3 regions of the Streptomyces subrutilus genome follow, and region 3 is predicted to be linked to each of the others. Evidence: riboswitches for the same ligand, from Rfam matches in the RefSeq annotation. Region 3 holds a riboswitch; each other region holds the start of a gene.
What was found. A riboswitch is a leader RNA that binds a small molecule or an ion and turns the genes downstream of it on or off. The one in region 3 is predicted to bind cobalamin.

Region 1 (10,342 bases), 4.2 Mb from region 3:
GGGGGCCGTCTAAGGCCCCTGAGGCGACGTCCCAAATTGGGTCAATCATTACCTAACGGGCCATCCACCCCTTAAATGGGCAAGTGCTCTCACCTCCAGGCCGCCGCGCGGCCCTGCGCGCAGGTGCCGCCGCCGCGGTCGGACTCGCCACCGCGTGCGGATCGGGCCGCCCCGCCACCGCGCCCCCCACCTCCTCCTCCGCCCCGCCCCCGGGCCCCGGCAAGCCCTCCGCCCCGGCCCGCCCCGCCGCCGCACCGCGCCGGTTCGCCGGCCAGCCCGTGGAGATCGGCCACGGCCCCCGCGACCGCCCCCGGGTCGCCCTCACCTTCCACGGCAACGGGGACCCCGCCATCGCCCGGTCGGTGCTGGCGGAGGCCGAGCGCGGCGGCGCCCGGATCACCGTCCTGGCCATCGGGACCTGGCTCGACGACCACCCCGACATGGCCCGCCGCGTCCTGGACGGCGGCCACGAACTCGGCAACCACACCCAGCGCCACCTCGCGATCAACGACATGCCGCAGGACGAGGCCTACGCCGAGATCACCGGCTGCGCCCAGCGGCTCAAGCGCCTCACCGGCTCCATCGGCACCTGGTTCCGGCCCTCCCAGACCCAGAACGCCTCCCCGCTCGTCCAGAAGCTGGCCCAGCGGGCCGGCTACCCGCACGTCCTGTCGTACGACGTGGACTCCCTTGACTTCACCTCGCCCGGCGCCGCGGCCGTCCTCCGCAACGTCACCGGGACGATCCACGGCGGATCGGTGGTGAGCCTGCACTTCGGCTACGCGGACACGGTCGACGCGATGCCTCCCCTCCTCGAAGAACTCGCGCGGCGCAAGCTGCGCGCGGTGACCACCACGGAGCTGCTGACCCCATGACGACCACCCGCCTTCCCCGGAAGGCCACCGTGCTGCTGGCCGGTCTGGTCCTCGCCGCCCTGGCCGGCTGCGGATCCTCCGGCGACGGGCCCGCCGAGGCACTCGGCACCAAGGGCCCGGCCAAGCCCGTCAAGGCCCTTCCGGCCGTCCCGCCCGGCCTGCCCGGCATGCCCCCCGTCCTGGACCCGAACGACGTCTACGCGGCGGACCGGCCCGGCAAGCTCTCCCCGGTCGTCAAGGACTTCCCCTCCCGCATCTACGTGCCGAACACCACCTCCAACACGGTGTCCGTCATCGACCCCGCGACGTACCAGGTGGTCGACACCATCCCGGTCGGGAACCAGCCCCAGCACGTGGTGCCCTCCTGGGACATGAAGACCCTGTGGGTCAACAACAACCGGGGCCACACGCTCACCCCGATCAACCCGGCCACCGGCGAGGCGGGGAAGCCGGTCGAGGTGCACGACCCGTACAACCTGTACTTCACGCCGAACGGCAAGTACGCGATCGTCATGGCCTCGATGGACAAGGAACTCGTCTTCCGCGATCCGCACACCATGGACCGCGTGAAGACCGTCCCGGTGAGCTGCTTCGGCGTCAACCACGCCGACTTCTCCGCCGACGGCCGCTACTTCATCGTGAGCTGCGAGTTCTCCGGCGAACTCCTCAAGGTCGACACCGAGAAGATGGAGGTCATCGGCCAGCAGAAACTGCCGTTCGAGGGCGCCATGCCGCAGGACGTCAAGGTCTCCCCGGACGGCAAGACCTTCTACGTCGCCGACATGATGGCGCACGGCATGTGGGTGCTCGGCGGCGACAAGTTCGAGACGCCCAAGCTCCTGCCGACCGGAAAGGGCTGCCACGGCCTGTACGTGAGCCGCGACTCCAAGGAGATGTACATCTCCAACCGCGGCGAGGGCACCGTCTCGGTCTTCGACTTCCCGAAGAACAAGCTGACCAAGAAGTGGGAACTGCCGGACGGCGGCAGCCCCGACATGGGCGGCGTCTCCGCCGACGGCAAGGTGCTGTGGTTGTCGGGCCGCTACGACGCCGAGGTCTACGCCATCGACACGGCCACCGGCAAGGAGCTCGCCCGCATTCCCGTCGGAGGCGGCCCGCACGGCCTCGCCGTGTACCCGCAGCCCGGCCGCTACTCGCTCGGGCACACCGGCATCTTCCGGTAGCCGGCCGTACGCGGCCGCCCGCGCACGGCGCGCACGGCGGTGCCCCGGGAGCTCCCACGGCCCCCGGGGCACCGGCTCGGGCCCGTCCGCCGACGGGCGTCGCCGCCACCAGGCGACGGGCAGCCGCCGTGGCAGCCGCTTGATGGAGCCCGTGCGCCCCACCAGGTTCTCCGCCGGCGCCGCGAGCGCAGCCCCGGCAGCCGTTCCACCAGCACCTCCAGCACGATCTCCGCATGCGCCCGGCCCGGGGACGACGCCGGGCAGAAGTGCCGCAGGGCCGCGGAGCAGGGGTCGGCGTACCCGGCCCGCAGGTCGGCCGGGCCGCCCTCGGCGGCCATGTAATCGAAACAGACCCGCGACTGCGCGTCCGTGACGGATTCACCTTCCGGTACCTTGGATCCGACGAAGTTCAGGGCCATCTCCACACAGCCCTCACGGAATGCGTCGCCGGTATCCGGGAAATGCATCACGCGGCGGTGCAGAAGTTGGTGGACGGGGTCGGACTGGAACTCGGAACGCGCCCCCACGCGGATTTCCGCCTGGGGCGGGCCTGATTCCTCCACGGCTTTCAGGATGTGTCGCCGCACGGCGCGGCCCGCGGCGGACGGATCGTCAGGTCCCCCGCGCTCGGAGCTGACGTAGCCGTTTCCGGGGCTCACCCCGATGAGCACATGGTAGCCGTCTTCCCGGACACGGCGGCGGGTACGGGTGAAGGGCAGAACGTCGCATGATGCGTCGGCTGTGATCGTCACCCGTGTGATCGCCCTTGTCGCCGCTTGTCCCGGGAGCCCTGCGCTCCTGGCGTGGCGGCAATGCCCGTACGTTGTGCCGTGATGCCGGAGCGTGACGGGAGCGGACCGGAATTCTTGGCCGGAATTGTCACTTCCGTGTTGTCCGAAGGTGATGTGAATTCCTTTCCGCCGCCCGAACGGGACCCCCGGCGAAGGCGTCCGCGGACGGCGGCTACCCTGAGCCGGTCAACAAGCACCAAGAAGGGGTGGACCCAGTGGCTGACATCGAGAGCGCACGGGCGACGTTCGACAAGTTCGACGTGAACGGTGACGGCTTCGTCACGGCCGACGAGTACAGCGCGGCCATGAAGGCGATGGGCGACGCGTACGTCACCGGCGCCGTCGCGGACGCCGTCCTCGCGTCCAAGGACGCGAACGCCGACGGCCTGCTGAGCTTCGACGAGTTCTGGGGCGCCCTGAACAAGTAGTCCCGGCCCGCGCCCCCGCCCCGCCTGCCGGGGGCGGGGGCGCCGTCACGCCCCGGGCCCGCCGGAGCCGTCCTGCGCCCCCTCCATGGTCCCGACCTCCGCCAGCGCCTCCTCCAGCCACGCCAGCCAGAACCCCTCCAGCGCGATCCCGCCGTGCAGCACGAGCCGGCGCAGCCGGTCCTCCACGGCGTCACGGCCCGGCGGGAAGTCCCGCTCCTCGATGGCCTCGTACCGCGCCAACCGCTCGCGGTGCAGCTCCAGATGGCGCCGCAGCTCGGGCCCGAGCCCCCGCGGCCCCACCACCCCCGCCGCGCGGATGCGCAGCAGCAGCGGGTCGCGCATCGGCTTGGGGTCCTGGCTCTCGGCGACCCACCGCGCGAGCTCCGCGCCCCCCGCGGGCAGCACCTCGTACTCCTTCTTCTGGCCCCGCACGGGCACCTCGCCGGGCAGCGCCCGGATCAGCCCGGACTCCTCCAGGCGGCCCAGCTCCCGGTAGATCTGCTGGTGAGTCGCGGACCAGAAGTACCCGATGGACCGGTCGAAGCGACGGGTCAGCTCCAGCCCGGACGAGGGCTTCTCCAGCAGGGCGGTGAGGATGGCGTGCGGCAGCGACATGGCGCCATCCTAGGTACGGCCCGGGCGGCGCGGCGGGCGCCGCGGGACGCTACCGCACGGCGCTACCGCAGGGCGCCCAGCGCCTCCGGGGTCCTCGGACCGGGGGCGGCCGGGTCCAGCAGGCCGCGCGCCCGGAGGAAGGCCGTCACCGCCGGGGACCAGGCCTGGCGCAGCCCGGCCGAGGCCAGCAGCTCCGGGTCCGACAACAGCTCCACCGCCGGGCCGACGCGGATGCCCGCCGGGGTCAGCACCGCCGCGTCGTCGGCCCAGCGCACCGCCAGGTCCACGTCGTGCGTGGCCATCACCACCGTGGTCCCCGCGCCGCGCAGCCCCGCCAGCGCGTCGAGCAGCCGCTCCTGGCCGTCCGGGTCCAGCCCGGCCGTCGGCTCGTCCAGGATCAGCACCCGCGGGGCCATCGCCACCGCCCCGGCGATGGCCGCGCGCTTGCGCTGACCGTACGAGAGCAGGTGCGTCGGACGGTCCCGCAGCGCGGTGATGTCCAGGGCCGCGAGCGCCCCCGCGACCCGGGCGCGGACCTCGTCGGCGGGCAGGCCCAGGTTCATCGGGCCGAACGACACGTCCTGTTCGACCGAGGCCGCGAACAGCTGGTCGTCGGGGTCCTGGACCACCAGCTGCACCGCCGTGCGCAGCCGGGTCAGCCCGGCACGCCGGTACGACACCTGCGCACCGTCCAGCAGCAGCGCGCCGGCGGCGGGCCGCAGCCCCCCGCTCAGCAGCCGCATCAGCGTGGTCTTGCCGCTGCCGTTGCGCCCGAGCAGGGCCAGCGCCCGGCCCCCGGTGATCCCGAAGTCCACGCCGGACAGGACGTCCGGGCCGTCCTCGTACGCGTAGCGGACCCCCACCAGCTCCACCAGCGGGCCCGCCGGCGTGGTCCCCGGCGGCTTCTCCAACGGCTTCACAGGTACAGCTCCTTGAGTACGAGGGTGGCGGCGACGAGGGCCGTCAGCAGGGCGGCGGTCCCGGTCAGGAACCGCCAGGACAGCGCCGCCTCGGGCACGAGCACCCGCAGCGCCCCGTCGTAGCCGCGACCCGCCAGCCCCGACTGGAGCCGGGCCGCGCGGTCGAAGGCCCGGACGAACGTGGTCGCGGCGAGGCCGGCCACCGAGCGCCAGGCCGCGGCCCGGCCGGTGGTCCCCAGACGGGCCGCCTGGGCCTGGCGGACCCGGGTCAGCGAGTCGAGCAGCAGGAAGCCGATCCGGTACATGACCAGCGCCACGTCCACCACCGGCGCCGGGACGCCGGCCCGCACCAGACGCGGCAGCACGTCCGAGACGGGAGTGGTGAACGCGAACAGCAGCACGCCCAGCGAGGCCGCCGAGGTCCGCAGCAGCAGTTCCCCCGCGTGCCGCGGCCCGTCGGGGGCCAGTGCGACCGGCCCGGCCGGACCGCCCACCGCGAACAGCAGCGGCAGCGCCCCCGTGAAGCAGAAGCCCAGCGGGATCCGGAAGGCCCGCCACAACTGCCGCCCCGGCACCCCGGCGGGACCCAGGAGCACGGCGAGGGTGGCGGCGGCGACCAGCGGGCCGCCCGGCCAGGGCGGCAGGCACACCGCGGTGACCGTCAGCCCGATCCCCAGCAGGGCCTTCTCCAGGGGATGGCGGCGGCGCCAGCGGCTGCCGTGCGCCGCCGCGTCGATCGGCAGCACCGCCTACGACTCCACGGCGCGGTCACCGGTGGCGGCCGCCGCGGCCGCCGCACCCTGGCGGCGGCCCTTGCGGACGCCGAAGTAGTACGCGAGCACCCCCGCGCCCAGCGCCGCCTGCAAGGCGAACAGGGCCGACTCGACCTCCCCGGAGGGCGGTTCGTACAGGGGCGAGAACCAGGGCTCGTAGTCCGGCTTCAGCTCGGTGATGGCCGACTCCGCCTGCGCGTCGGCGCCCGCGAACGGCTCCTCCTTGCCGTCGCCCATGCCCAGGGCCAGCGGGAGGACGGCCAGCGCCGCCACCAGGAGCAGCAGCAGGGTGTTGATCTTCGCGTTCCGCGTCATCAGAGCGCCGCCTCCTGCTTCGCCGTGCGCCGGGTGAGCTTCGCGACGCCGAGCCGGACCAGGTCCGACCGGCTCGACTGCATGAGCAGCCGCATCACCAGGACGGTCAGCAGCCCCTCGCTCACCGCCAGCGGGATCTGCGTGAGGGCGAAGATCTCACCGAACTTCACGAGCGCGCCCGTGAACCCGGTGGCCTGGTCGGGAAAGGCCAGCGCCAGCTGCACGGAGGTCACGCAGTAGGTCACCAGGTCGGCGAAGAAGGCCCCGAAGAACACGGAGACCATCAGCGGCGCCCCGGTCCGCCGGAGCAGGAGGTAGACGCCGTACCCCGCCCACGGGCCGGCGATCGCCATGGAGAAGACGTTGGCGCCGAGCGTGGTCAGCCCGCCGTGCGCCAGCAGCAGCGCCTGGAACAGCAGGGTGATCGTGCCGAGCACCGCCATGATCGGCGGCCGGAAGAGGATGGCCCCGAGCCCCGTACCGGTGGGATGGGAGCAACTTCCCGTCACCGAGGGTATTTTCAGGGCGGACAGGACGAATGTGAACGCTCCGGACGCACCGAGGAGCAGGGTGCTCTCCGGATTGGCCTTGACCTCGCGGGTCAGGGCCCGGACGCCGTGGACGACGAAGGGAGCGGACGCGGCGCCCCAGGCGACCGCGTGCAAAGGGGGCAGGAACCCCTCGGCGATATGCATGAGTGGGGAGACCTCTCCAGCACCTCGTGGATGGACAACGCGCCCCGGCCGGTCTCCTGGCTCACGGGTACTGATGCCCGGACTCCGCCTTCCCGGGGCCGAGCGGTCTCCCGCGTGGTCCCAGTGGCTTCCCGTAGGAGTGGCGCCGGACTTCCCGATCACAGTGGCGAGGGCCGCACCGGTTTCCCACCGGTTTCCCGAACACCAAGGCCCGATGACCCTAGTCGGCCGTGCGGGCCTCCACCAACCCGCCCCGGTGCACCCGCCGTCCGCCCGGGTCCGCGCTCAGCCCGGCAGCAGCGCGCTGAGCTCCGCGTCGAGGTCGTACTGCCGGTGCTCCTGGCCGCGCGGGACCAGCAGGGTCAGCCGGCGGCACAGTTCGCGCACGTCCTTGGCGCGGGCGGACACCACCGCGCCGTGCTCGCCGTTGCTGAAGGCGAGGAAGACGCGCGGCTCGCTGCCCTCCCAGCACGGCCACACCCGGAGGTCGCCCTCGCCGGTGGCCCGGGACTCCCCGTCGAGCAGCAGGTCGCGGGCGAAGACCCAGCGCGCCAGGTACCGGCCGCCGCCGTGCAGGTCCACGGACACTTCGTACGGCCGGTCGCAGCGGTAGGCGAAGACCCCCCGCAGCGTGACGGCGACCGGGGAGGCCTCCAGCCGCAGCGGGAGGACGCGGTGTTCGGTGGTGACCAAGGGAGTGCGCCTCTCTGCCGGCATGCGCGTGCCCCGCGGGCCGTTCCGCGGTTCTCCGCCCTCCGGGCAACCTAACCCCGCCGCGACCCCCGGCCCCCCTGCCGAAGGTCCCGTCCCCCAGGGCCGCTGGGCCCCTCTCGGCCGCGGCGGCGCCGGGTCAGCACTCGATGACGTTGACCGCGAGGCCGCCGCGGGCGGTCTCCTTGTACTTGACCTTCATGTCCGCGCCGGTCTCCTTCATGGTCTTGATGACCTTGTCCAGGGAGACCTTGTGCGAGCCGTCGCCCCGCATCGCCATCTTCGCCGCCGTGACCGCCTTCACCGCGGCCATGCCGTTGCGCTCGATGCACGGGATCTGGACCAGGCCGCCGACCGGGTCGCAGGTCAGGCCCAGGTTGTGCTCCATGCCGATCTCCGCCGCGTTCTCCACCTGCTCCGGAGTGCCGCCGAGCACCTCGGCCAAGGCCCCCGCCGCCATCGAGCAGGCCGAACCGACCTCGCCCTGGCAGCCGACCTCGGCGCCCGAGATCGAGGCGTTCTCCTTGAACAGCATGCCGATCGCGCCCGCCGCGAGGAGGAAGCGGACCACGCCGTCCTCGTCCGCGCCCGGCACGAAGTTCATGTAGTAGTGCAGGACCGCGGGCAGGACCCCGGCCGCGCCGTTGGTCGGCGCCGTCACGACCCGCCCGCCCGCCGCGTTCTCCTCGTTGACCGCCATCGCGTAGATCGTCGCCCACTCGCTGCGGTGCAGCATCGGGTCGCCCTCGGTGCGCAGCTGCCGCGCCGTCGACGCGGCCCGGCGCTTGACCCGCAGGCCGCCGGGGAGGATGCCCTCGCGGGACATGCCCCGCGCCACGCAGGACTGCATCACGCGCCAGATCTCCAGCAGGCCCTCGCGGATCTCCTCCTCGGTGCGCCAGGCCTTCTCGTTCTCCAGCATCAGCGAGGAGATCGACAGGCCGGTCTCGTTCGCGAGGCGGAGCATCTCGTCACCGGAGCGGAAGGGGTACTTCAGCACGGTGTCGTCGAGCTTGATCCGGTCCTCGCCGACCGCGTCCTCGTCCACGACGAACCCGCCGCCGACCGAGTAGTAGGTCTTCTCCAGCAGCGGGGTGCCCGCCGTGTCGTACGCGAAGAGGGTCATGCCGTTCGCGTGGTACGGCAGCGAGCGCCGGCGGTGCAGGATCAGCTGGTTCGGCTCGTCGAAGGCGATCTCGTGCGCATCGCCTATCTCCGCGCCCATCAGGCGCAGCCGGCCGCTCTGCCGGATGCGCTCGACCTCGGCGTCGGCCGTCTCCACGTTCACCGTGCGGGGCGAGTGGCCCTCCAGGCCCAGGAGCACCGCCTTGGGGGTGCCGTGGCCGTGGCCGGTCGCGCCGAGCGATCCGAACAGCTCGGCGCGCACCGACGCGGTCTGGGCGAGGAGGCCGTCCTTCTTCAGGCGGGTCACGAACATGCGCGCGGCCCGCATGGGGCCGACGGTGTGGGAGGAGGAGGGACCGATGCCGATGGAGAAGAGGTCGAAGACGGAGATGGCCACGGTGGCGGACTCCCTTGTCTGCTCGTGGGGTGGGAGGGGCAGGAGAGGCGGATTGGTCGGATTTTGTCCGGCAGTCGAGCTTAACGCGACGCGGTGAACGGCCCGGCTGCCGGACGGGGCGCCGAGATGGCCGTCAGGCGCGGCCGGGGCGCGGCGGCCCGCGGGCCCGCACCGCCCTTCCCCGTACGCCTGCCCCGTTCCCGCCCCCGTACGTACGCCCGCAGGGCCCGGAACCGGCCGGGGGCCGCGGCCGGGCGGCGCCGCGCGGCCATGCGAAGGGCCCGGCCCGCGCAGGAGCGGGCCGGGCCCTTGCGGAACGCGCCTAGAGCGACGGGTACAGCGGGAACTTCGCGGCGAGCGCGGTGACGCGCGCCTTCAGGTCCTCGCTGTCGTACTCCGGCTTCAGCGCGGCCGCGATGATCTCCGCGACCTCGGTGAACTCGGCGGCGCCGAAGCCGCGCGTGGCCAGCGCCGGCGTGCCGATCCGCAGGCCCGAGGTGACCATCGGCGGCCGCGGGTCGTTCGGGACGGCGTTGCGGTTGACCGTGATGCCCACCTCGTGGAGGCGGTCCTCGGCCTGCTGCCCGTCCAGCTCGGAGTCGCGCAGGTCGACCAGGACCAGGTGCACGTCCGTGCCGCCGGAGAGGACGGACACGCCGACCTCGGTGACGTCCGGCTGCACCAGGCGGTCGGCGAGGATCTTCGCGCCTTCCAGGGTGCGCTCCTGGCGCTCCTTGAACTCGGGCGAGGCGGCGACCTTGAAGGACACCGCCTTGGCCGCGATCACGTGCTCCAGCGGACCGCCCTGCTGGCCCGGGAAGACCGCGGAGTTGATCTTCTTGGCGAGCTCCTGCGTGGACAGGATCACACCGCCGCGCGGACCGCCGAGGGTCTTGTGCGTGGTGGTGGTGACCACGTGGGCGTGCGGCACCGGGTTCGGGTGCAGCCCCGCGGCGACCAGGCCGGCGAAGTGCGCCATGTCGACCATCAGGTACGCGCCGACCTCGTCCGCGATCCGGCGGAAGGCGGCGAAGTCCAGCTGGCGCGGGTAGGCGGACCAGCCGGCGACGATCAGCTGCGGCTTGGTCTCCTTGGCGAGGCGCTCGACCTCGGCCATGTCCACCCGGCCGGTCCCGTCCACGTGGTACGGGACCACGTTGTACAGCTTGCCGGAGAAATTGATCTTCATGCCGTGGGTCAGGTGACCGCCGTGGGCCAGGTTCAGGCCCATGATCGTGTCGCCCGGCTTCAGCAGCGCGAACATCGCGGCGGCGTTCGCCTGCGCACCGGAGTGCGGCTGGACGTTCGCGGCCTCGGCGCCGAAGAGCGCCTTGATGCGGTCGATCGCGATCTGCTCGACCACGTCGACGTGCTCGCAGCCGCCGTAGTAGCGGCGGCCCGGGTAGCCCTCGGCGTACTTGTTGGTCAGGACCGAGCCCTGGGCCTCCATGACGGCCACCGGAGCGAAGTTCTCCGAGGCGATCATCTCCAGGGTCGACTGCTGGCGCACGAG
Region 2 (10,342 bases), 3.9 Mb from region 3:
CGGAGATCGCGGCGGCGAGGCCGTAGTGGGCCTGGCTCTGGCCTTCGACGTAGGCGAAGACGGGCAGGATCTCGGAGGCGCGGTCGGGGCCGCCCTTCTTCATCGCGTAGACCTGGGTGAAGGCCTTGAAGACCCAGATCACCTCAAGGAAGGTGGTGATGAGGAAGAAGGGCTTGAGGTTCGGGAAGACGATCTTCCAGAAGGTCTGCCAGCCGTTGGCGCCGTCCATCCGGGCGGCCTCGTACAGTTCGCCGCCGACCGTGGTCAGTCCGGCGTACATGTTCAGGGCGACGAAGGGTATGGAACCCCAGACGACGAGGATGGTGACGATCGTCAGGGTGGAGAGGCCGGTCTCGAACCAGTTGTGCCGGTCGTATCCGGAGAAGCCGACGGTGCGCATCACCCAGTTCATGACGCCGAACTGCTCGTCGAACAGCCACTGGAAGACCTGGACGGAGGCGACGATCGGCATGGCCCAGGCCATCACCAGCGCCATCGACAGGACCAGGCGCATCCACTTGCCGAGCCGGTTGAGCAGGATGCCGATCAGGCTGCCGAGCGCCATGATCAGTGCGACGTTCGCGAGGGTGAACGCGAAGCTTCGGACGACGACGGTCCAGAAGGTGGAGTCGCCGAGGAGCTCGGTGTAGTTGTCGAACCCGGCGAAGGGGTACTTCCGCTGGATGAACTCGACCTTGTTGATGTCCTGGAAGGACAGGATCACGTTCTTGATCAGCGGGTACAGCAGGAGGACCGCGAGGCTGAGGATCGCGGGCCCGATCAGCAGGTAGGGCAGCCATCCCGAGGGGAGCGACTTTCTGCCCCCGCGAGGAGGAACCGGATGGCTGGAGCCTGGAGCGGTCGTGGGCGCCTTCGGCCGTCCGGCGGACTTCGGTGGTGCGTCCTGTGGAGCGCTGGTCGCCGCTCCCTGGGAGTGCACGGTCATGTCTTGGCTTCCTCGCGGTTGACTGTGGAGTCAAATGCGCGACCGGGGGCGCGGCAGGCGCGGGGCGCCTGCCGCACCCCCCGGTGCGTTCACACTGCTGGGTCCTGCGGATCCTGCGGGGTGGGACTACTTGTTGATGCGGCTCGCGATTTCCTTGTCCGCGTCCGCGCCCGCCTTGGCGGGGTCCTCACCGTTCAGGACCTTGGTCATGAACTCCTTGATGGGGTTCGGCTCGGTCTCGACGTTCGCCCAGCCGGCCGTGACCGGGGTGATCTTGCCGTTGAGGCCGGCCTTGGCCATGGCCTCGGCGAAGGAGCCCGCGGGGGCGGCGAAGTTCGCGCCGGCCTGGTTCGGGAGCAGCGCGCCCTTGGTCTCGGCGGCGTACTTGGTCATCTGGTCCTTGCCTGCGGCGAGGGCCAGCCACTCCTTGGCGAGCTCCTTGTTCTTGGACCGCTCGGCGACCGCGAGGTTCGAGCCGCCCAGGAAGACGGTGCTGGTCTTGTCGGCGGTCTTGCCCGGGATCGGGAAGTAGCCGAAGTCGGCTTCCTTGCCCGCGTCCTTGAGCGCCTTCTCCGCGCCGCCGGCCTCCCAGCCGAGACCGATCCACGAGGCGACGCCGCCCTTGGGGATGATGTCGGTGGACTGCTGCGGGTTGGCCTCGTCCTTGTCCTTCGGGGCGGTGGAGAAGGACTGGAGCTTCTTGTAGAACTCGATGGCGGAGGCGGCCTGCGGAGTGCCCAGCCCGCCCTTCCACTTGTCGCCGTCCTTGACGGCGAGGTCGCCGCCCTCGTCCCAGATCAGACCGGCCAGGACGTACCAGCTCTGGCCGGGGAGGTAGAGCGCCTGCGAGGCCGGGTCGGCCGCCTTCAGCTTCTCCAGGCCGGCCACCCACTCGTCGCGGGTCTTCGGCGCGGTGACGCCGGCCTTCTCGAAGGCCTTCTTGTCGTAGATGACGACGCGGTTGGCGGCGTACCAGGGGGCGGAGTAGAGCTTGCCGTCGACCTCGGCCGAGGCGAGCATGCTCTTCTGCCAGGCGTCGGCGCCGAGCTTGGCCTTGTCCTTGGTCAGGTCCGCGAGGCCGCCGGTGACCGCGTAGCCGGCGGTCTGGGTGTTGCCGAGCTCGATGACGTCCGGCGGGGTGTTCTCGGAGAGGGCCGTGGTGACCTTCTCCTGGATGCCGGTCCACTTCTGCTCTTCGACCTTGACCGTGACACCGGGGTGCTTGGCCGAAAACTCCTTGTTGACCTCGTCGAGCCAGGCCTTCGGCGCGGAGCCGTCCATCACCCAGACGGTGATCTCCTTGGCGCCGCCCGCGTCGGTCTTGCCCTTGTCGTCGCCGCCGTTGCCGCACGCCGCGACTCCGACCATCATGCCCGCGACACTGACCGCCGCGATGAGCTTGCGCTTCACGCCACCCTCCTCAGGGATGCTGCCTGCAACTTCCCTCGCCCAACGTGGTGACGTACGTACCAAGTACTGCCCGTGGGGCCGGGATCTGATCCATGATTGGTTTAGACCAGTAGCTGGAGCTTGGCCTAGACCTTTAGGGGTGTCAAGGGTCTAATGAGCGGGTGATCGGTCCGTTATCGGACCGACACCTGGGGAGAGAGAAGGCCTGTCCCCCCGCACGTGTCACGATGTGACCGCACATATCGGAGGAGCCGGTGACGGCAGCGAAACTGGAGTCGGGAAGGCGGGCGGCGATGGCCACCGAAGGGGCGATCACGGAGCCGGAAGGCGGGGCGGCCACCCGCACGGCACGTGTACCCAAGTACTACCGACTCAAGCGGCACTTGCTCGACATGACCGAGACCCTACCGCCGGGCACGCCCGTGCCGCCCGAGCGCACCCTGGCGGCCGAATTCGACACCTCCCGGACCACCGTCCGGCAGGCGCTCCAAGAGCTCGTCGTCGAGGGCCGCCTCGAACGCATCCAGGGCAAGGGCACCTTCGTGGCCAAGCCCAAGGTCTCCCAGCCGCTCCAACTCTCCTCGTACACCGAGGACATGAGGGCGCAGGGCCTGGAGCCGACCTCACAGCTCCTGGACATCGGATACGTGACGGCCGACGACACCCTGGCCGGGCTGCTCAAGATCACCACCGGTGGGCGGGTGCTGCGCATCGAGCGGCTGCGCCTGGCCAGCGGCGAACCGATGGCCATCGAGACCACGCACCTTTCGGCCAAACGCTTCCCCGCGCTGCGCCGTTCGCTGGTCAAGTACACCTCGCTCTACACGGCCCTCGCCGAGGTGTACGACGTACGGCTCGCCGAGGCGGAGGAGACCATCGAGACCTCCCTCGCCACCCCGCGCGAGGCCGGCCTGCTCGGCACCGACGTCGGGCTGCCGATGCTGATGCTCTCCCGGCACTCGCTGGACGCCGACGGGGAGCCGGTCGAGTGGGTGCGTTCGGTGTACCGCGGCGACCGCTACAAGTTCGTCGCGCGCCTCAAGCGCCCCGCGGTCTGACGGCGGTCCGGGACCGGCGGCGGAGCCGGTCCGGGACCACACCGGGACCATCGGGACGATCGGCACCCCGCCGGGCGGACGCGACGTACCGGTATGCGGACGGGGTCTTACGCGGACCGGGCAATCCCCCGTAGATTCCCTGCGCTTACGCAGATGATCGACGACGGGACGAGAATCATGGCGAAACCGGAAGCAACAGGTACAGAGCGGGACGCGGCAGGCCCGGACGCGACGCAGGGCCCGCCTTCCCCCAGGTCCATCGCCGTGTGGGTGCTCGTCGGTCTCGTCGGCGCACTCGGCTGGGGCGTCCTGGCCCTCTCCCGCGGCGAGGAGATCTCGGCGGCCTGGCTGCTCGCCGCCGCCCTCGGCTCGTACGCCATCGGCTACCGCTTCTACGCGCGGTTCATCGCGCACCGCGTGCTGAAGGTGGACAAGACCCGGGCCACCCCCGCCGAGCGGCTTGACAACGGTGTCGACTTCCACCCGACCGACCGCCGCGTCCTGTTCGGCCACCACTTCGCCGCCGTGGCCGGCGCCGGCCCGCTCGTCGGCCCCGTGCTCGCCGCACAGATGGGCTACCTGCCGGGCACCATCTGGATCGTCGCCGGCGTCATCTTCGCGGGCGCCGTCCAGGACATGGTCACCCTCTTCTTCTCGACCCGGCGCGACGGGCGCTCGCTCGGGCAGATGGCGCGGGACGAGATCGGCCCCGTGGGCGGAGCCGCCGCCCTCGTCGCCGTGTTCGCCATCATGATCATTCTGCTGGCGGTGCTGGCGCTGGTCATCGTCAACGCCCTCGCCCACTCCCCCTGGGGCGTCTTCTCCATCGGCATGACCATCCCGATCGCCCTGTTCATGGGCTTCTACCTGCGCGTGCTGCGGCCGGGCCGGGTCACCGAGGTCTCGGTGATCGGCGTCGCGCTGCTGCTGCTCGCCATCGTCGCGGGCGGCTGGGTCGCCGAGTCCTCGCTGGCCGGCACCTTCACGCTGGAGAAGGAGACGCTGGTCGTCTGGATGGTCGCGTACGGATTCGTCGCCTCGGTGCTGCCGGTGTGGATGCTGCTCGCGCCCCGCGACTACCTGTCGACCTTCATGAAGGTGGGCACGATCGCCCTGCTCGCCGTCGGCGTCGTGATCGCGATGCCGACCCTGAAGATGCCCGCGGTCACCGAGTTCGCCACCCGGGGCGACGGTCCGGTCTTCGCCGGCTCGATGTTCCCCTTCGTCTTCATCACCATCGCGTGCGGCGCCCTGTCCGGCTTCCACTCGCTGGTCTCCTCGGGCACCACCCCGAAGATGATCCAGAAGGAGACCCAGGTCAGGGTCATCGGCTACGGTGCCATGCTCACCGAGTCCTTCGTCGCGATCATGGCGATGATCGCGGCCTGCATCATCGAGCCCGGCCTCTTCTTCGCCGTCAACTCGCCCCCCGGCGTCATCGGCACCACGGTCGAGACGGCCTCGCAGGCCGTGACCGGGTTCGGCTTCGCCATCAGCCCCGACGCCCTCGCGCAGGCCGCGAAGGACGTGGAGGAGGCCAGCCTGCTGTCCCGTACGGGCGGCGCGCCGACCTTCGCGCTCGGAATGTCGGAGATCTTCTCGGCCGTCATCGGCGGCGCCGGCATGAAGGCCTTCTGGTACCACTTCGCCATCATGTTCGAGGCCCTCTTCATCCTGACCACCGTCGACGCGGGCACCCGCGTCGGGCGGTTCATGCTCCAGGACACCCTCGGCAACGTGCACAAGTCCTTCAAGGACGTCAGCTGGAAGCCCGGCGTCTGGCTGGCGAGCGCGGTCGTCGTCGGCGGCTGGGGCTACTTCCTGTGGGTCGGCGTCAAGGACCCGCTGGGCGGCATCAACCAGCTCTTCCCGCTGTTCGGCATCGCGAACCAGCTGCTCGCCGCGGTCGCCCTGGCCGTCTGCACCACCCTGCTCGTCAAGTCCGGGCGGCTCAAGTGGGCCTGGGTGACCGGCGTCCCGCTGGCGTGGGACGTGGCCGTCACGCTCACCGCCAGCTACCAGAAGATCTTCTCCTCCGACGTGAAGGTCGGCTTCTTCGCACAGCGCGACAAGTACCAGGCCGGCATCGACGCCGAGAAGGTCCTGCCGCCCGCGAAGTCCATGGCGGAGATGCACACCGTGGTCACCAACGCCACGGTGGACGGCGTGCTGTCGGTGCTGTTCGCGGTCCTGATCGTGATCGTGCTGCTGGACGCGGCCCGGACCTGCTTCAAGGCCATCTCCGCCCCGGAGTCCGTGAAGCTCTCCGAGGTCCCGTGGTCCGAGTCGAAGATCGTCGCACCCGCCGGGCTGATCGCCACCGCCGAGGAGCGGGCCGAGCTGGCCGCGGCCGGCCTCGACTCGGGCGGCGGCCGCGCCAAGGAGCCGGTCGCGTGAACCGCTCGGCGGCCGGCGCCGCGGGGCCGGCCCCGTCCGGGTGCGCGGGACCCGCCCCCGGACGGCTGCGCCGGGCCCTGGCGCGGGCGCGGTTCTACGTGCGGGAGTTCTCCGGGGAGGCCGCCTACGACCGGTACGTCGCCCACGCCCGCGCGCACGACCCGGACGCCGAGGTCCCCACCCGCCGCGCCTTCGAGCGGGCCCGCACGGATGCCCGGGAGGCCGATCCCCGCGAGGGGTTCCGCTGCTGCTGAGCGGCCGCGTACCGAAGGGCCCCGCCCCTCCCGGCGGGGCCCTTCGGCGCACCCGGGTCCGGGGCCGTTCGGTCCTCCGGCACACTCGGTGCCATGGACATCACGATCAGGACGGCGCTGCCCGCCGACTACGCGGAGCTGGGCGAGATCACGGCGGGGGCCTACCTCTCCGACGGGCACCTGGACTTCGGCGACGGCGACCCCTACCTCCACACGCTGCGGGACGTCGCCGGCCGCGCCGCCCGGGCCGAGGTGCTCGTCGCCGAACTCGGGGGCCGCCTGCTGGGCGGCGTGACCTTCGCCGCGCCCGGCAGCCCGCTCGCCGACATAGCCGGGCCGGGCGAGGCCGAGTTCCGGATGCTGGCCGTGGCCCGGGAGGCGCGCGGGCAGGGCGCGGGCGAGGCGCTCGTGCGCGCCTGCCTGGAACGGGCGCGGGCGATCGAGGGGGTGGAGGCGGTGGTGCTGTCCACCCAGCAGGGCATGGAAGGGGCCCACCGGATCTACGTCCGGCTGGGCTTCACCCGTACTCCGGAGCGGGACTGGGCGCCGATCGACGACCTCCTGCTGCTCACGTACCGGCTGAACCTGTAGCCGCGCCGACACTACATGTGGGGGCTTCCACAGAGAGGCGCCCCCACATGTATGCTCAGGGCTGCTGTCGCCGCAGGGGAATCCGGTGTGAATCCGGAACTGTCCCGCAACGGTATGAAATGCACCCATCGGTGCATCCGCAAGTCCGAGGACCTGCCGACAGCGCACCCGGCTCGACCGAACCGGGTGCCGATACGTCCGGGCCTCGCGGTTGGGCCGGTGGACGCCATGCGGTGCACGTACCGCCCACCCTGTCGGGGTGTGCGCGTGCGCATCCCCGCGTGCGCCCCTCGCACCCCGCCCCGCCGAAGACCGGGCCGAGCGAGGGAGAGCTCCCGCCGTGACCATCGCGCCTTCCGCACCGCGCGCCGAGTCCGTTCCGTCCACGGTCCTCACGGGACCGGGCGAAGGTCCCGGGGCCGCGATCCTGCGCACCCTCACCGAGCTGACGGCCGACCTGCCGGACACCGACCCGGGCCGGGTCGCCGCCGCCGCGCTGCGCGGCCGCAGCTCCGTCGCGGACGAGGCGGAGCTGCGCGGCCTGGCCACCGAGGCGGCCGCCGGGCTGATCTCCGAGGACCCGGCCTACTCCCGGCTCGCGGCCCGGCTGCTGACGCTGGCCGTGGCCGAGGAGGCCGCCGGCCAGGGCGCCACCTCCTTCTCCGCCTCCGTCGCCGTCGGTCACCGCGAGGGCCTGATCGCCGACCGCACCGCCGCCTTCGTGGCGGCGCACGCGGCCCGCCTGGACTCGCTGGTCGAGCTGGCGCTCGCCGAGGGCGCCGACGACCGCTTCGGCTTCTTCGGCCTGCGGACCCTGCACAGCCGCTACCTGCTGCGCCACCCGATCACCCGCCAGGTCGTGGAGACCCCGCAGTTCTTCATGCTGCGCGTGGCCTGCGGTCTCGCGGAGGACGACAGCGTGCGCGCCGTCGAGGAAGTGGCCTCGCTGTACCGGCTGATGAGCCGCCTCGACTACCTGCCGTCCTCCCCCACCCTCTTCAACTCCGGCACCCGGCACCCGCAGATGTCCTCCTGCTACCTGCTGGACTCCCCGCTGGACGAGCTCGACTCGATCTACGACCGCTACCACCAGGTCGCGCGGCTGTCGAAGCACGCCGGCGGCATCGGCCTCTCGTACTCGCGCATCCGCGCCCGCGGTTCGCTGATCCGCGGCACCAACGGCCACTCCAACGGCATCGTGCCGTTCCTGAAGACCCTCGACGCCTCCGTCGCCGCCGTGAACCAGGGGGGCCGCCGCAAGGGCGCCGCCGCCGTCTACCTGGAGACCTGGCACGCGGACATCGAGGAGTTCCTGGAGCTGCGCGACAACACCGGCGAGGACCAGCGCCGCACGCACAACCTGAACCTCGCGCACTGGGTGCCGGACGAGTTCATGCGCCGCGTCAACGCCGACGCCCCGTGGTCGCTCTTCTCCCCCGCCGAGGTCCCGGAGCTGGTGGACCTGTGGGGCGAGGAGTTCGACGCCGCCTACCGCAAGGCCGAGGCGGACGGCCTGGCCCGCAAGACCATGCCCGCCCGCGAGCTGTACGGCCGGATGATGCGCACCCTCGCGCAGACCGGCCAGGGCTGGATGACCTTCAAGGACGCGTCCAACCGCACCGCGAACCAGACCGCCGAGCCGGGCACGGTCGTGCACTCGTCCAACCTGTGCACCGAGATCATCGAGGTCACCGACGACGGCGAGACGGCCGTCTGCAACCTCGGCTCGGTCAACCTGGGCGCGTTCGTCCTGACGGAGACGGGCGACATCGACTGGGAGCGGCTGGACGAGACCGTCCGCACCGCCGTGACCTTCCTCGACCGCGTGGTGGACATCAACTTCTACCCGACCGAGCAGGCCGGCCGCTCCAACGCCCGCTGGCGTCCGGTGGGTCTGGGCGCGATGGGCCTCCAGGACGTCTTCTTCAAGCTGAAGCTGCCGTTCGACTCCCCCGAGGCGAAGGCCCTGTCCACGAAGCTCTCCGAGCGGATCATGCTCGCCGCGTACGAGGCCTCCTGCGACCTCGCCGAGAAGAACGGCCCGCTGCCGGCCTGGGAGCAGACCCGGACCGCGCGCGGCGTCCTGCACCCCGACCACTACGACGTGGAGCGGAACTGGCCCGAGCGCTGGGACGCGCTGCGCGCCCGGATCGCCGCGACCGGCATGCGCAACTCGCTGCTGCTGGCCATCGCGCCGACGGCGACGATCGCCTCGATCGCGGGCGTGTACGAGTGCATCGAGCCGCAGGTCTCCAACCTGTTCAAGCGCGAGACGCTCAGCGGCGAGTTCCTCCAGGTCAACGCGTACCTGGTGGACGAGCTGAAGCGGCTCGGCGTATGGGACGCCCAGAGCCGCGAGGCGCTGCGCGAGGCCAGCGGGTCCGTGCAGGGCTTCGGCTGGATCCCGGCCGAGGTGCGCGAGCTGTACCGCACGGCGTGGGAGATCCCGCAGCGCGGTCTGATCGACATGGCGGCGGCCCGCACCCCCTACCTCGACCAGTCGCAGTCGCTGAACCTGTTCCTGGAGACGCCCACCATCGGCAAGCTCAGCTCGATGTACGCGTACGCCTGGAAGCAGGGCCTGAAGACCACCTACTACCTGCGCTCGCGCCCGGCGACGAAGATCGCCCGCGCCGCGCAGGCCACCACCCCGGTGGCGCTCCCGCAGGCCGCGGCCGACGCGGACGCGCTCGCCTGCTCCCTTGAGAACCCCGAGTCCTGCGAGGCCTGCCAGTAATGAGCTCCAACGACACCAAGAACCTCCTGGACCCGGGCTTCGAGCTCACGCTCCGTCCGATGCGCTACCCGGACTTCTACGAGCGCTACCGCGACGCGATCAAGAACACGTGGACGGTGGAGGAGGTCGACCTCCACTCGGACGTCGCCGACCTGGCGAAGCTGACCCCCTCCGAGCAGCACATGATCGGCCGGCTCGTGGCGTTCTTCGCGACGGGTGACTCGATCGTCTCGAACAACCTGGTGCTGACGCTCTACAAGCACGTCAACTCCCCGGAGGCGCGCCTGTACCTGTCGCGCCAGCTGTTCGAGGAGGCCGTGCACGTCCAGTTCTACCTGACGCTGCTCGACACCTACCTGCCCGACCCGGACGACCGCGCGGCGGCCTTCGACGCGGTCGAGGAGATCCCGTCGATCCGCGAGAAGGCGCAGTTCTGCTTCCGGTGGATGGACTCGGTCGAGAAGATCGACCGGCTGGAGACGGCCGCCGACCGGCGCCGCTTCCTGCTGAACCTGATCTGCTTCGCGGCGTGCATCGAGGGCCTGTTCTTCTACGGCGCCTTCGCGTACGTGTACTGGTTCCGTTCGCGCGGCCTGCTGCACGGTCTGGCCACCGGCACGAACTGGGTGTTCCGTGACGAGACCATGCACATGAACTTCGCGTTCGAGGTCGTGGACACGGTCCGCAAGGAGGAGCCGGAGCTCTTCGACGACGCCCTGCGGCAGCAGGTCACCGACATGCTGAAGGAGGCCGTGGAGGCGGAGCTGCAGTTCGGGCGCGACCTGTGCGGTGACGGCCTGCCGGGCATGAACACCGAGTCGATGCGCGAGTACCTGGAGTGCGTCGCGGACCAGCGCCTGGTGCGTCTGGGCTTCCCGCCGGTGTACGGCTCGCAGAACCCGTTCTCCTTCATGGAGCTGCAGGGCGTCCAGGAGCTGACGAACTTCTT
Region 3 (10,342 bases):
GGCCGGGCTCCCCGTCATCCTCCAGCTCAGCGAGAACGCCGTGGCGTTCCGCGGCGGACGGCTGCTGCCCATCTCCCGCGCCGCCGCCGCCTGCGCGGAGGCCGCGGCCGTCCCCGTCGGCCTGCACCTGGACCACGTCAAGAGCACCGAACTGCTCCGCCAGGCCTGCGACGCGGGCTACAGCTCGGTGATGTACGACGGCGCGCACCTCCCGTACGGCGAGAACCTGGAGGCGACCCGGTCCGCCGCCGACTGGGCGCACGCCAACGGGCTGTGGATCGAGGCCGAGCTCGGCGAGGTGGGCGGCAAGAACGGGGCCGCGCCCCTGGACCCGCACGCGCCCGGCGCCCGTACCGACCCCGACGAGGCCCGGCGGTTCGTCGCCGACTCCGCGGTGGACGCCCTGGCCGTCGCCATCGGCAGCAGCCACGCCATGACCACCCGCACCGCCGCCCTGGACCACGCCCTGCTGGCCCGGCTCGCCAAGACGGTGGACGTCCCGCTGGTCCTGCACGGCTCCTCCGGCCTGCCGGACGCCGAACTCGCGGCGGCCGTCGCCGGAGGCATCCGCAAGGTCAACATCGGCACCGCGCTGAACCTCGCGATGACCGGGGCCATCCGCGCCCACCTGACCCCGGCGGACCCGAGGCCGTACCTGGCGCAGGCCCGTACGGCGATGGCGGCGACGGCCGAGGCCATGCTGCGCGCCCTGAACTGATCCGCCGTACCGGGCCGGTGCGGTGCGGGCGGCACGGCGCCCCGCCGCACCACCGGGTACACCGCGCGCCCGGGCCCGGTGCCGCCGCCGAACCCGGCCGCTCCGGGTCCTTCCGAATTCTTGGAACAGGTTCTAGTCTGACCGCCGCCACGCCAGCGACCGGCTGGACCGCGAGACCCCCGGAGGCGCCGTGCACCTCGAATACACGCCTGAGCAGCAGCAGTTGCGCGCCGAGCTGCGCTCCTACTTCGCCGAGCTGGTCCCGGAGGACGTCTACGCCCGCTACGAGGACCCGGCCGCACAGAAGCGCTTCTACCGGGAGACCATCCGCCGCCTCGGCGCCGACGGGTGGCTCGGGGTCGGCTGGCCGCGCGAGTACGGCGGGCGGGGCATGTCGCCCATGGACCAGTTCATCTTCTTCGACGAGGCCGCCCAGGCCGTCGTGCCGCTGCCGCTGATGGCGCTCAACACCGTCGGGCCGACCCTCATGCAGTTCGGCACCGACGAGCAGAAGGCGTACTTCCTGCCGAAGATCCTGGCCGGCGAGATCGACTTCGCCATCGGCTACAGCGAGCCGGACGCGGGCACCGACCTGGCGGCCCTCGCCTGCCGCGCGGTCCGCGAGGGCGACGAGGACACCGGCACCTACGTGGTCAACGGCCAGAAGATATGGACGACCAACGGCGACACCGCCGACTGGGTCTGGCTCGCCGTCCGCACCGACCCGGCCGCCCCCGCCCACAAGGGCATCACCATGCTGCTCGTGCCGACGTCCGACCCCGGCTACTCGTACACCCTGATCAACACGCTCGCCTCGCACGACACCACGGCCAGCTACTACGAGGACATCCGGGTCCCCGCGAGTCGCCGCGTCGGCGCGGAGAACAAGGGCTGGCGCCTGATCACCAACCAGCTCAACCACGAACGCGTCACCCTCGCCGCCCACGGCACCATGGCCATCCGCGCCCTCCACGACGTCCAACGCTGGGCCGCCGGCACCAGGCTGGCGGACGGCCGCCGCGTCATCGACCTCGCCTGGGTCCGCGGCCGCCTCGCCCGCACGCACGTCCGGCTCGACGCGATGAAACTGCTCAACTGGCAGATGGTCAACGCCGTCCAGGCCGGCACCCTCACCCCCCAGGACGCCTCCGCGGTCAAGGTGTACGGCTCCGAGGCCCGCCGGGACGCCTACGCCTGGCTCATGGAGGTCGTCGGCGCGGCGGGCTCCCTCAAGGACGGCTCGGCCGGCGCGGTCCTCCACGGCGAACTGGAACGCGGCTACCGCAGCGCGGTGATCTTCACCTTCGGCGGCGGCAACAACGAGATCCAGCGCGAGATCATCTCCTGGATCGGCCTGGGCATGCCCCGCGTCCGCCGCTGACCGGCCCGGCCCGGCCCGGGCCGCCCGACGGCGCCGCCGGCCGGTCGCCCGGCCCGCGGCACCCGGGCGCCGCACGGATCTGCGGACGGATCAGAAGGAGGTCCAGGTGAAGGCCGCCCGGTCACCCGCGTTCAGCTTGAACCGGCAGCCGCCGACCGGGGTGGGCGTCCCGTTCACCGAGACGCTCCAGTACGCCGAACCGCCGCCGGGGCGGGCGGGCCCGGGGCCGGTGGCTTCGCGCTGCGGACCGTGACCGTGGGAGGCAGTGCGCGTCGCACCCGGGTTCTCCGACTCACGGCCCGGACGGGCCGTTCACGGTTGCAGGTCAGCGCCGGATTCACATGGGCTTCCCCCGGCTGTGCGCGCATTCGGTGGTGTGCCCCGGCCCGTGGGGGCCGGGGCAGCTCGCATCGTACGGGCTGTCAACTTCCCTCAGGCAGAGGTGATTTCGGCGCGCACCGTACGGGCCGCGCTGACGAGGTTCACCAGCGAGGCCCGGGTCTCGGGCCAGCCGCGGGTCTTCAGGCCGCAGTCCGGGTTCACCCACAGGCGTTCGGCCGGGATGGCCTCCAGCCCCTTGCGGAGCAGGGCCGCGGCCTCCTCGGCGGACGGGATCCGCGGGGAGTGGATGTCCCACACGCCCGGACCCACCTCGCGCGGGTACCCGGCGCCCGCCAGCTCGTCGGCCACCTGCATGTGCGAGCGGGCGGCCTCCAGGCTGATGACGTCGGCGTCGAGGTCGTCGATGGCGCGGAGGATGTCGCCGAACTCGGCGTAGCACATGTGCGTGTGGATCTGGGTCTGCGGCCGCACCCCGGAGGTCGTGAGGCGGAAGGCCTCGGTGGCCCAGGCGAGGTAGCCGGCGTGGCCGGCGGCGCGCAGCGGGAGCGTCTCGCGCAGGGCGGGTTCGTCGACCTGGATGACCGCCGTGCCGGCGGCCTCCAGGTCGCCCACCTCGTCGCGCAGCGCGAGCGCCACCTGCCGCGCGGTGTCGCCGAGGGGCTGGTCGTCCCGGACGAAGGACCAGGCGAGCATGGTGACCGGGCCGGTCAGCATGCCCTTGACCGGCAGGGCCGTCTGCGCCTGGGCGTAGGCCGTCCAGCGCACCGTCATCGGCTCGGGGCGCGAGATGTCACCGGCCAGGACCGGCGGGCGGACGTAGCGCGTGCCGTACGACTGGACCCAGCCGTGCCGGGTCGCGAGGTAGCCGGTCAGCTGCTCGGCGAAGTACTGCACCATGTCGTTGCGTTCGGGCTCGCCGTGCACGAGCACGTCGATGCCGCTCTTCTCCTGGAAGGCCAGGACCTCGCGGATCTCGTCCTCGATGCGCTCCTCGTACCCGGCCGTGTCGATGCGTCCGGCCCGCAGATCGGCGCGTGCCGTGCGCAGTTCGGTGGTCTGCGGGAACGAGCCGATGGTCGTCGTGGGCAGCAGCGGGAGCCCCAGGTGGGCCCGCTGGGCGGCGGCCCGCTCGGGGTAGGGCTGGGCCCGGCGGGTGTCGCCCGCGGTGACGGCCGCGGCGCGGGCCCGTACGGCGGGGTCGTTGGTGATGGCCGAGCCGGTCCGGGAGGCCAGGTCGGCCCGGTTGGCGGCGAGTTCGGCGGCGATGGCGCCGGTGCCCTGGGCCAGCCCGCGCGCGAGCGTGGTGATCTCGGCGGTCTTCTGCCGGGCGAAGGCGAGCCAGCGGCGGATCTGCGGGTCGACGTCCCGCTCGGCGGAGGCGTCCAGCGGGACGTGCAGCAGCGAGCAGGACGCGGCCACGTCCACCCGGTCGGCGAGGCCGAGCAGGGTGCCCAGGGTGGTCAGCGACTTCTGGTAGTCGTTGATCCAGATGTTGCGGCCGTTGACGATGCCGGCGACGAGCCGCTTGCCGGGCAGTCCGCCGACCGCCGCCAGGTCCGCCAGGTTCGCCGCGGCGGCCTCGGTGAAGTCCAGCGCCAGCCCCTCCACCGGCGCCTTCGCCAGCACCGGCAGGGCCTCGCCGAGCCGGTCGAAGTAGGAGGCGACGAGCAGCTTGGGACGGTCGGTGAGGGCGCCGAGCTCCCGGTAGGCGCGGGCGGCGGCGTTCAGTTCGGCCGGGGTGCGGTCCTGGACCAGCGCCGGCTCGTCGAGCTGCACCCACCGGGCTCCGGCGGCGCGCAGGGCGGCCAGCACCTCGGCGTAGACGGGCAGCAGCCGGTCGAGCAGGGTGAGCGGCACGAAGTCGTCCGCGACGCCCGGAGCGGGCTTGGCCAGCAGCAGGTAGGTCAGGGGCCCCACCAGGACGGGCCGGGCGGTGTGCCCCAGTGCGAGGGCCTCCGTCAGCTCGGCGACCTGCTTGCCGGGGTCGGCGGTGAAGACGGTGTCGGGGCCGAGCTCGGGCACCAGGTAGTGGTAGTTGGTGTCGAACCACTTGGTCATCTCCAGCGGCGCCACGTCCTGGGTGCCGCGGGCCATCGCGAAGTAGCCGTCCAGCGGGTCCGCCTCGACCGCGGCGCGGTGGCGGGCGGGCAGGGCGCCGACCATGACGCTGGTGTCCAGGACGTGGTCGTAGTACGAGAAGTCGCCGGTCGGGACCTCGTGGATGCCGGCGTCGGCGAGCTGGCGCCAGTTGCCGCGGCGCAGCTCCCGGGCGGTCTCCCGGAGGGCGTCCGCGTCGACGCGGCCCTTCCAGTAGCCCTCGACGGCCTTCTTGAGCTCGCGGTTGCGGCCCTGGCGGGGGTAACCGTGGACGGTGGCGCGGGCGGCCGTGGCTGCGGACTCGGTTGTCACGTGACTCTCCTTCGCGAGCGTGCGTGTCGTGAGACAGCCCGGAACCGCGGGGGAGGGGTGACGTGCCGGACGGTCGCCGCCGCCGCGTACGGGGTACGCGCGGACACTCCGCCTGACATCTGCGCCGACCCGCCCACGAGGTCACCGGGATCACCGCACGCGAACGGACGCGTGCGGGCAACGGGCAGGTCTTCGGACTCGCGGGCTCGCCTGCCGGTCTCCCGGCGGGCACCTACTGGCCGTCGCTTCCCAGACCCGTACGGGCCCAGTGCGTATGACGGCGGTCGTTCCCGCTCACCGCTGCGGGGCAGTCCCGGATTCCCACCGGGTTCCCTCTTACGACGCATCCCGCCTGGCGGACGGGGCGAACCAGCTGCAGGGGCAGCGTAGGCCCCCGCGGTCGAGAACGGCCGGAGATTCCCACATCGCGGACCGTGAACTGAGACACGTGGGACGGGTGGTGTCGTTGGGGCGGGGCTCACGGGGTGCGGACCGCAGTGCGCAACGGTGTGGGGAACGGGGTGCGGAGGCGGCCTCGGCGGCGCGCGGTCCCCCCCCCCGGGACCCCGTGCGCGCGGTCGCGGCCTTCCGGGCGCCCTCCGGGCCTTCCGGGCGCGGCACCGGGCTCCCGCGCGCCCGCGCGAAGCCGGAACCGCCGCGGGCCTGCCGTGCGCGGGCGCGCGTCGGTAGCCTGGAAGGTCCGGGTGCGCCCGCGACAGGGAGGTACGGCGATGGGTACGGACCGAGGCACCCCCTCACACGGCACCCCGTCGACCGGAGGAGCACCGGACTCCGCCGGACCGACGCACCCCGCACCGGGTCCGGAGGCCGCCGCGGCGTGCCCGGCGCCCGGTGCGCGAACCACCGCGACGCGCCCCGCGCCCGGCCCCGATCCGGGGCTGTACGGGCCGGATTCCGTCACCTGGCAGTGCCACGGCGACCCGGTGATGTGGATCGCCGGGGTCCGCGCGCTCTACCTCCAGGCCCTGCACCCGCGCGCCGTGCGCGGCGTCATGGAGAACAGCGACTTCCGTGCCGACGCCTGGGGCCGCCTGCTGCGCACCGCCGACTTCGTCGGCACCCTCACCTACGGCACCACCGACGCCGCCGAACGCGCCGGCGCCCGCGTCCGGGCCATCCACCGCCGACTCTCCGCCACCGACCCGCGGACGGGCCTCCGGTTCCCCGTCGACGACCCCGAGCTGCTGCTGTGGGTCCACTGCGCGCAGATCGACAGCTTCCTGCACGTCCTGCGCCGCTCCGGCGTCCCGCTGACCCCCGCCCAGGCCGACCGCTACGTGGACGAGAACCGTGCCAACGCCCGCCTCGTGGGCCTGGACCCGGCCGCCGTCCCCGCCGGTACGGCGGCCCTGGCCGCGTACTTCGACGCGGTCCGCCCCGTCCTCGCCGCCGGTGCGGACGCGCACGCCGTGGACGACTTCCTCCGCAGCCCGCCGATCCACCCCCTCCTCGTCCCTGGCCGAAACCTGCTGTGGCGTCCGCTCGCCGGCCTCGCCTACGCGAGCCTGCCCGGCTGGGCCCACCGGTTGTACGGCCGCCCCGCTCCGGCCCCGCGGAGCACCACCCGTCGCCTGCGTCTCACAGGTCACGCCTTGCGCAGTATTCCCGCAGGTTTGCGCTGGCAGTTGCCACCGGGCCACATCGTGAGAGCGATGCGTCGCCTGGGCCCCGGGAGTCGCCCCTCCCCGTACACACTGCGTACATCAGCGGCCATACTGGACGGGCCGGGGAGGGCGTGGCACAACGACGGGGGCGACTTCAAGACATGGCGGAGTCCAGACTGATCCAGGGCCGGTACCGGTCGCTCGATCTGATCGGGCGCGGCGGCATGGGCGAGGTGTGGCGCGCCCGCGACGAGTCGCTGGGCCGGCAGGTCGCCGTGAAGTGCCTGAAACCGATCGGCGCCGAACAGGACGCCCACTTCACCCAAGTCCTGCGCGAGCGGTTCCGGCGCGAGGCGCGCGTCGCGGCGGCCCTGCAGCACCGGGGCGTCACGGTCGTGCACGACTTCGGCGACGACAGCGCCACCGGGGGCTGCCTCTACCTCGTCATGGAGCTGCTCGAAGGCCGCAACCTCAGCCAGCTGCTGGAGGACAACGAGGCCCGCCCGCTCCCCGTCGAGGTGGTGCTCGACATCGCCGAGCAGATGGCCGCCGCCCTCGGCTACACCCACGACCAGGGCGTGGTCCACCGCGACCTGAAGCCGGCCAACATCATGCGGCTCACCGACGGCACGGTGAAGATCTGCGACTTCGGCATCGCCCGGCTCGCCCACGACATCGGATTCACCGCCAAGCTCACCGGCGGCGGCATGGCGATGGGCACCCCGCACTACATGTCGCCCGAGCAGATCGCGGGAGGGGAGGTCGACCACCGCAGCGACCTCTACTCCCTCGGCTGCGTCCTCTACGAGATCGCGACCGGGGCCCCGCCCTTCGACCTCGGCGACTCCTGGTCGGTGCTGGTCGGCCACCGCGACACCGCGCCCGTGCCGCCGCGCGAGCACCGGCCCGAGCTGCCCGAGTACTTCGATCGGGTGGTCCTGGACCTGCTCGCCAAGCATCCCGAGGACCGGCCGGGCGACGCCCGCCACCTGCACCGCCGCCTCGTCGAGGCCCGCGGCGGGGCCCACGGCGGGCCGCCCGGAGCCCGGGCGCCGCTCCCCGAGTGGGCCCGGGACATGACCGCCGGCCGCAAGGCCGGCATCGAAGCCCGCCCCGCGAGCGGCGCCTGGGCCGTCCTCACCGGCTCCTGGACGGCCCCGCGCACCTCCGACCGCCCGTCCTCCGACCGCCCGGACCACGGCACCGCGACCGGGGCCGCCGTCGCGGCCGCCTCCCTGCCGTGGCCCCAGGCGGGTGCCGACGCCGTCCCCGGCGGCCCGCGCCGCCCCGCGCCCGCCGAGGACCCGCGACTCACCGCGGAGTACGGCGTCCCGCGCCTCCCCGGCCCGCGCGAGACCGGCCCCGACGCCCTCGCCGCGGGCCACACCCGGGCCTTCGCGCTCAGCCGGGCCGGCCGTCCCGAGGCGGCGCTCGCCATGTACACATCCGTGGCCGAGGGTCGGGCGCGGGTCCTCGGCCCGGACCACCCCGACACCCTCGCCGCGCGCCAGGAGACGGCGTACGAGCTGGGCCGGCTCGGCCGCCACCACGAGGCGCACGCGATCTACCGCGCCGTGCTCCTCGCCCGCGAGCGCACCACCGGCCCCCGCCACCCCGACGCCCTGCGCTGCCGGCACAACCTGGCCTGCGCCCTGGGCGCGCTGGGCCGGTTCGCGGAGGCCCACACGGCCGCCGCCGAGGTCGCCGCCGACCGGACCGCCGTCCTGGGCGCCGAGCACCCCGACACCCTGCTGACCCGCTACGAGGAGGCGTACGCCCTCGGTCGCCTGGACCGCTGGCAGGAGGCCCTGTCCGGCTTCCGCGAGGTGGCCGCCGTACGGGAGCGCGTCCTCGGCCGGGACCACCCCGACACCCTGGCCGCCCGGTACGAGACCGGCATCGCACTCGGCCGCACCGGCAACAGCGCCCAGGCCCTCGACCTGTTCCGGGCCCTGGTCCGCGACCGCACCCGCGCCTACGGCGCCACCGACCCCGAGACCCTCCGCGCCCGGCACGTGCTGGGGGTCAACCTGGGCCGGCTGGAGCGCTGGGAGGAGGCGGTGGCCGAGGCCCGCCAGGTGGGTGCGCTCCGGGCCCGGTTCCTGGGCGCCGAGCACCCGGACACCCTGATCAGCCGGCGGGAACTCGCCGCCGGCCTCGGCCGGCTGGGCCGCTGGGAGGAGGCGCTGCCCGTCTACCGGGACCTCGCGGGCATCCGGGAACGGGCCCAGGGGGACGCGCACCCGGACACCGCCCTGGCCCACGCCGACGAGGCGCACTGCCTGGAGCGACTCGGCCGGGTGTGCCACCGGGAGCCGTGACCCCGAAAGCGCCCCGGCCCGGGCCCCGCCTCCCCGGACCGCGCTACGCGAGGGGTTCGATGACCACGATCGGGATCTCGCGGTCCGTCTTCGTCTGGTACTCGTCGTACGCGGGCCAGTGCCCGACCATCACCGGCCAGTACGCGGCACGCTCCTCGGGCGTCGCCGTGCGCGCCACGCCCTGGATGACCTCCGGACCGACCTGGATGCGGACCTCGGGGTGCTCGGTGAGGTTCCGGTACCAGAGCGGGTGCGCGGAGTCGCCGCCCTTGGAGGCGACGATCAGGTAGCGGCCGTCGGCCTCCCCGTAGATGAGCGGGGTGCGCACGGGCTCGCCGGAGACCCGGCCCACCGTGGTGAGCAGGAGGGTCTGGGTGCCGTTCCAGCGGTGGCCCTCGGCGCCGTTCGAGCCCGCGTACAGCTTCACGTGGTCCAGCTGCCACGTGCCCTCCCGCGGGTCGTTCGGGTGGTCCCAGTCGATGTCCTTCGTCATGGGGATCGGCCTTCCTTCGTGTCCTTCGTGCCTCTTGCGGGAACGCTCAACGATCCTTGCCAACGGCTCTTCCTGCCCGCAGCCACGCCGTCCATGCCCCGGCGCCGCACCGCGGGCGCATCCGCGCCGCCCCCCGCCGGGGAAGAGCAGGAGGACGGCGGCCCGCGCCCGCGGCCACCGCCCGGCCCTCGAACCCGGACCCGCCACCCAGGGAGCGGTACCCATGCCTTCCGACACCACGGTCCCCCTGCCGCGGCGCCCCGTCCCGCTGCTGCTGGTCCTCCTCGCCGTCAGCTACGCCGTCGCCGCGCTCGGCGGCCTCGCCGCCGCCGACGCGGGAGAGGTCTACGCCTCCCTCAGGCTCCCCGGATGGGCGCCGCCGGGCTGGGTCTTCGGGCCCGTCTGGACCGTGCTGTACGGCACCCTCGCCGTCGCGGCCTGGCTCGTGCTGCTGCGCGGGACGGCCGCGGCCCGCCGGCCCGCCCTGGTGTGGTGGGCCGCCCAGCTCCTGCTGAACCTGCTGTGGACGCCGCTGTTCTTCGGCGCCGGGGCGTACGGGTGGGCCCTGGTGGACATCGTGCTGCTGCTCGCCGCCGTGGTCGGCACGGTCGCCGCCTTCGCCCGTGCCCACCGACCCGCCGCCTGGCTCCTGGTCCCGTACCTGCTGTGGGTGGCGTTCGCGACGGCGCTGAACGGCGCCGTCCTGGTCCTCGGCGGCTGAGCGGGGCGCGGACGGGGGCGCATGTTCGGCGGGCGCGGGGGCAGTGGGCTGTCCAGGAGGCAGCGCCGGCCGGCGGTGCCGGGACGACCTGCGAAGCCGAGGAGCGACCGACCGTGAACGACACCATGTGGGCCTACCGGACCGGCATCATCGACCCCACGGGGGAGGACCTGATCGGTTTCTCGGTGGAAGCCGTAGACGGCGGCATCGGCAAGGTGGACAAGCACTCCGTGGACGTCTCCGACGCCTACCTCGTCGTCGACACCGGGGTGTGGATCTTCGGCAAGGAGGTCATGCTCCCGGCGGGCACCGTCACGGGCATCGACCGCGAG

Region 1: another riboswitch for cobalamin. It lies ahead of CP968_RS10390 (energy-coupling factor ABC transporter permease); the one in region 3 lies ahead of metE (5-methyltetrahydropteroyltriglutamate--homocysteine S-methyltransferase).
Region 2: another riboswitch for cobalamin. It lies ahead of CP968_RS11625 (ribonucleoside-diphosphate reductase subunit alpha); the one in region 3 lies ahead of metE (5-methyltetrahydropteroyltriglutamate--homocysteine S-methyltransferase).

Annotation. Positions count from the first base shown of each region.
Region 1 is NZ_CP023701.1:2,442,914-2,453,255, reverse strand. It holds gene CP968_RS10430 (polysaccharide deacetylase family protein) at 84-875, shown strand; gene CP968_RS10425 (YncE family protein) at 872-2,059, shown strand; gene CP968_RS10420 (tRNA-dependent cyclodipeptide synthase) at 2,026-2,811, opposite strand; gene CP968_RS10415 (EF-hand domain-containing protein) at 3,066-3,278, shown strand; gene CP968_RS10410 (PadR family transcriptional regulator) at 3,324-3,893, opposite strand; gene CP968_RS10405 (energy-coupling factor ABC transporter ATP-binding protein) at 3,956-4,813, opposite strand; gene cbiQ (cobalt ECF transporter T component CbiQ) at 4,810-5,559, opposite strand; gene CP968_RS10395 (energy-coupling factor ABC transporter substrate-binding protein) at 5,563-5,901, opposite strand; gene CP968_RS10390 (energy-coupling factor ABC transporter permease) at 5,901-6,596, opposite strand; cobalamin riboswitch at 6,626-6,820, opposite strand; gene CP968_RS10385 (SsgA family sporulation/cell division regulator) at 6,882-7,289, opposite strand; gene CP968_RS10380 (L-serine ammonia-lyase) at 7,447-8,829, opposite strand; gene glyA (serine hydroxymethyltransferase) at 9,152-10,342, opposite strand, start outside.
Region 2 is NZ_CP023701.1:2,729,978-2,740,319, forward strand. It holds gene CP968_RS11595 (carbohydrate ABC transporter permease) at 1-946, opposite strand, end outside; gene CP968_RS11600 (extracellular solute-binding protein) at 1,073-2,356, opposite strand; gene CP968_RS11605 (GntR family transcriptional regulator) at 2,650-3,414, shown strand; gene CP968_RS11610 (carbon starvation CstA family protein) at 3,592-5,811, shown strand; gene CP968_RS11615 (CstA-like transporter-associated (seleno)protein) at 5,877-6,065, shown strand; gene CP968_RS11620 (GNAT family N-acetyltransferase) at 6,159-6,656, shown strand; cobalamin riboswitch at 6,698-6,831, shown strand; gene CP968_RS11625 (ribonucleoside-diphosphate reductase subunit alpha) at 6,997-9,393, shown strand; gene CP968_RS11630 (ribonucleotide-diphosphate reductase subunit beta) at 9,393-10,342, shown strand, end outside.
Region 3 is NZ_CP023701.1:6,662,187-6,672,528, forward strand. It holds gene CP968_RS29645 (class II fructose-bisphosphate aldolase) at 1-718, shown strand, start outside; gene CP968_RS29650 (acyl-CoA dehydrogenase family protein) at 909-2,099, shown strand; partial or broken gene CP968_RS35080 (DUF4430 domain-containing protein) at 2,190-2,306, opposite strand; gene metE (5-methyltetrahydropteroyltriglutamate--homocysteine S-methyltransferase) at 2,532-4,850, opposite strand; cobalamin riboswitch at 5,017-5,239, opposite strand; gene CP968_RS29665 (oxygenase MpaB family protein) at 5,582-6,655, shown strand; gene CP968_RS29670 (serine/threonine-protein kinase) at 6,637-8,796, shown strand; gene CP968_RS29675 (nitroreductase family deazaflavin-dependent oxidoreductase) at 8,840-9,289, opposite strand; gene CP968_RS29680 (TspO/MBR family protein) at 9,513-10,010, shown strand; gene CP968_RS29685 (PRC-barrel domain containing protein) at 10,124-10,342, shown strand, end outside.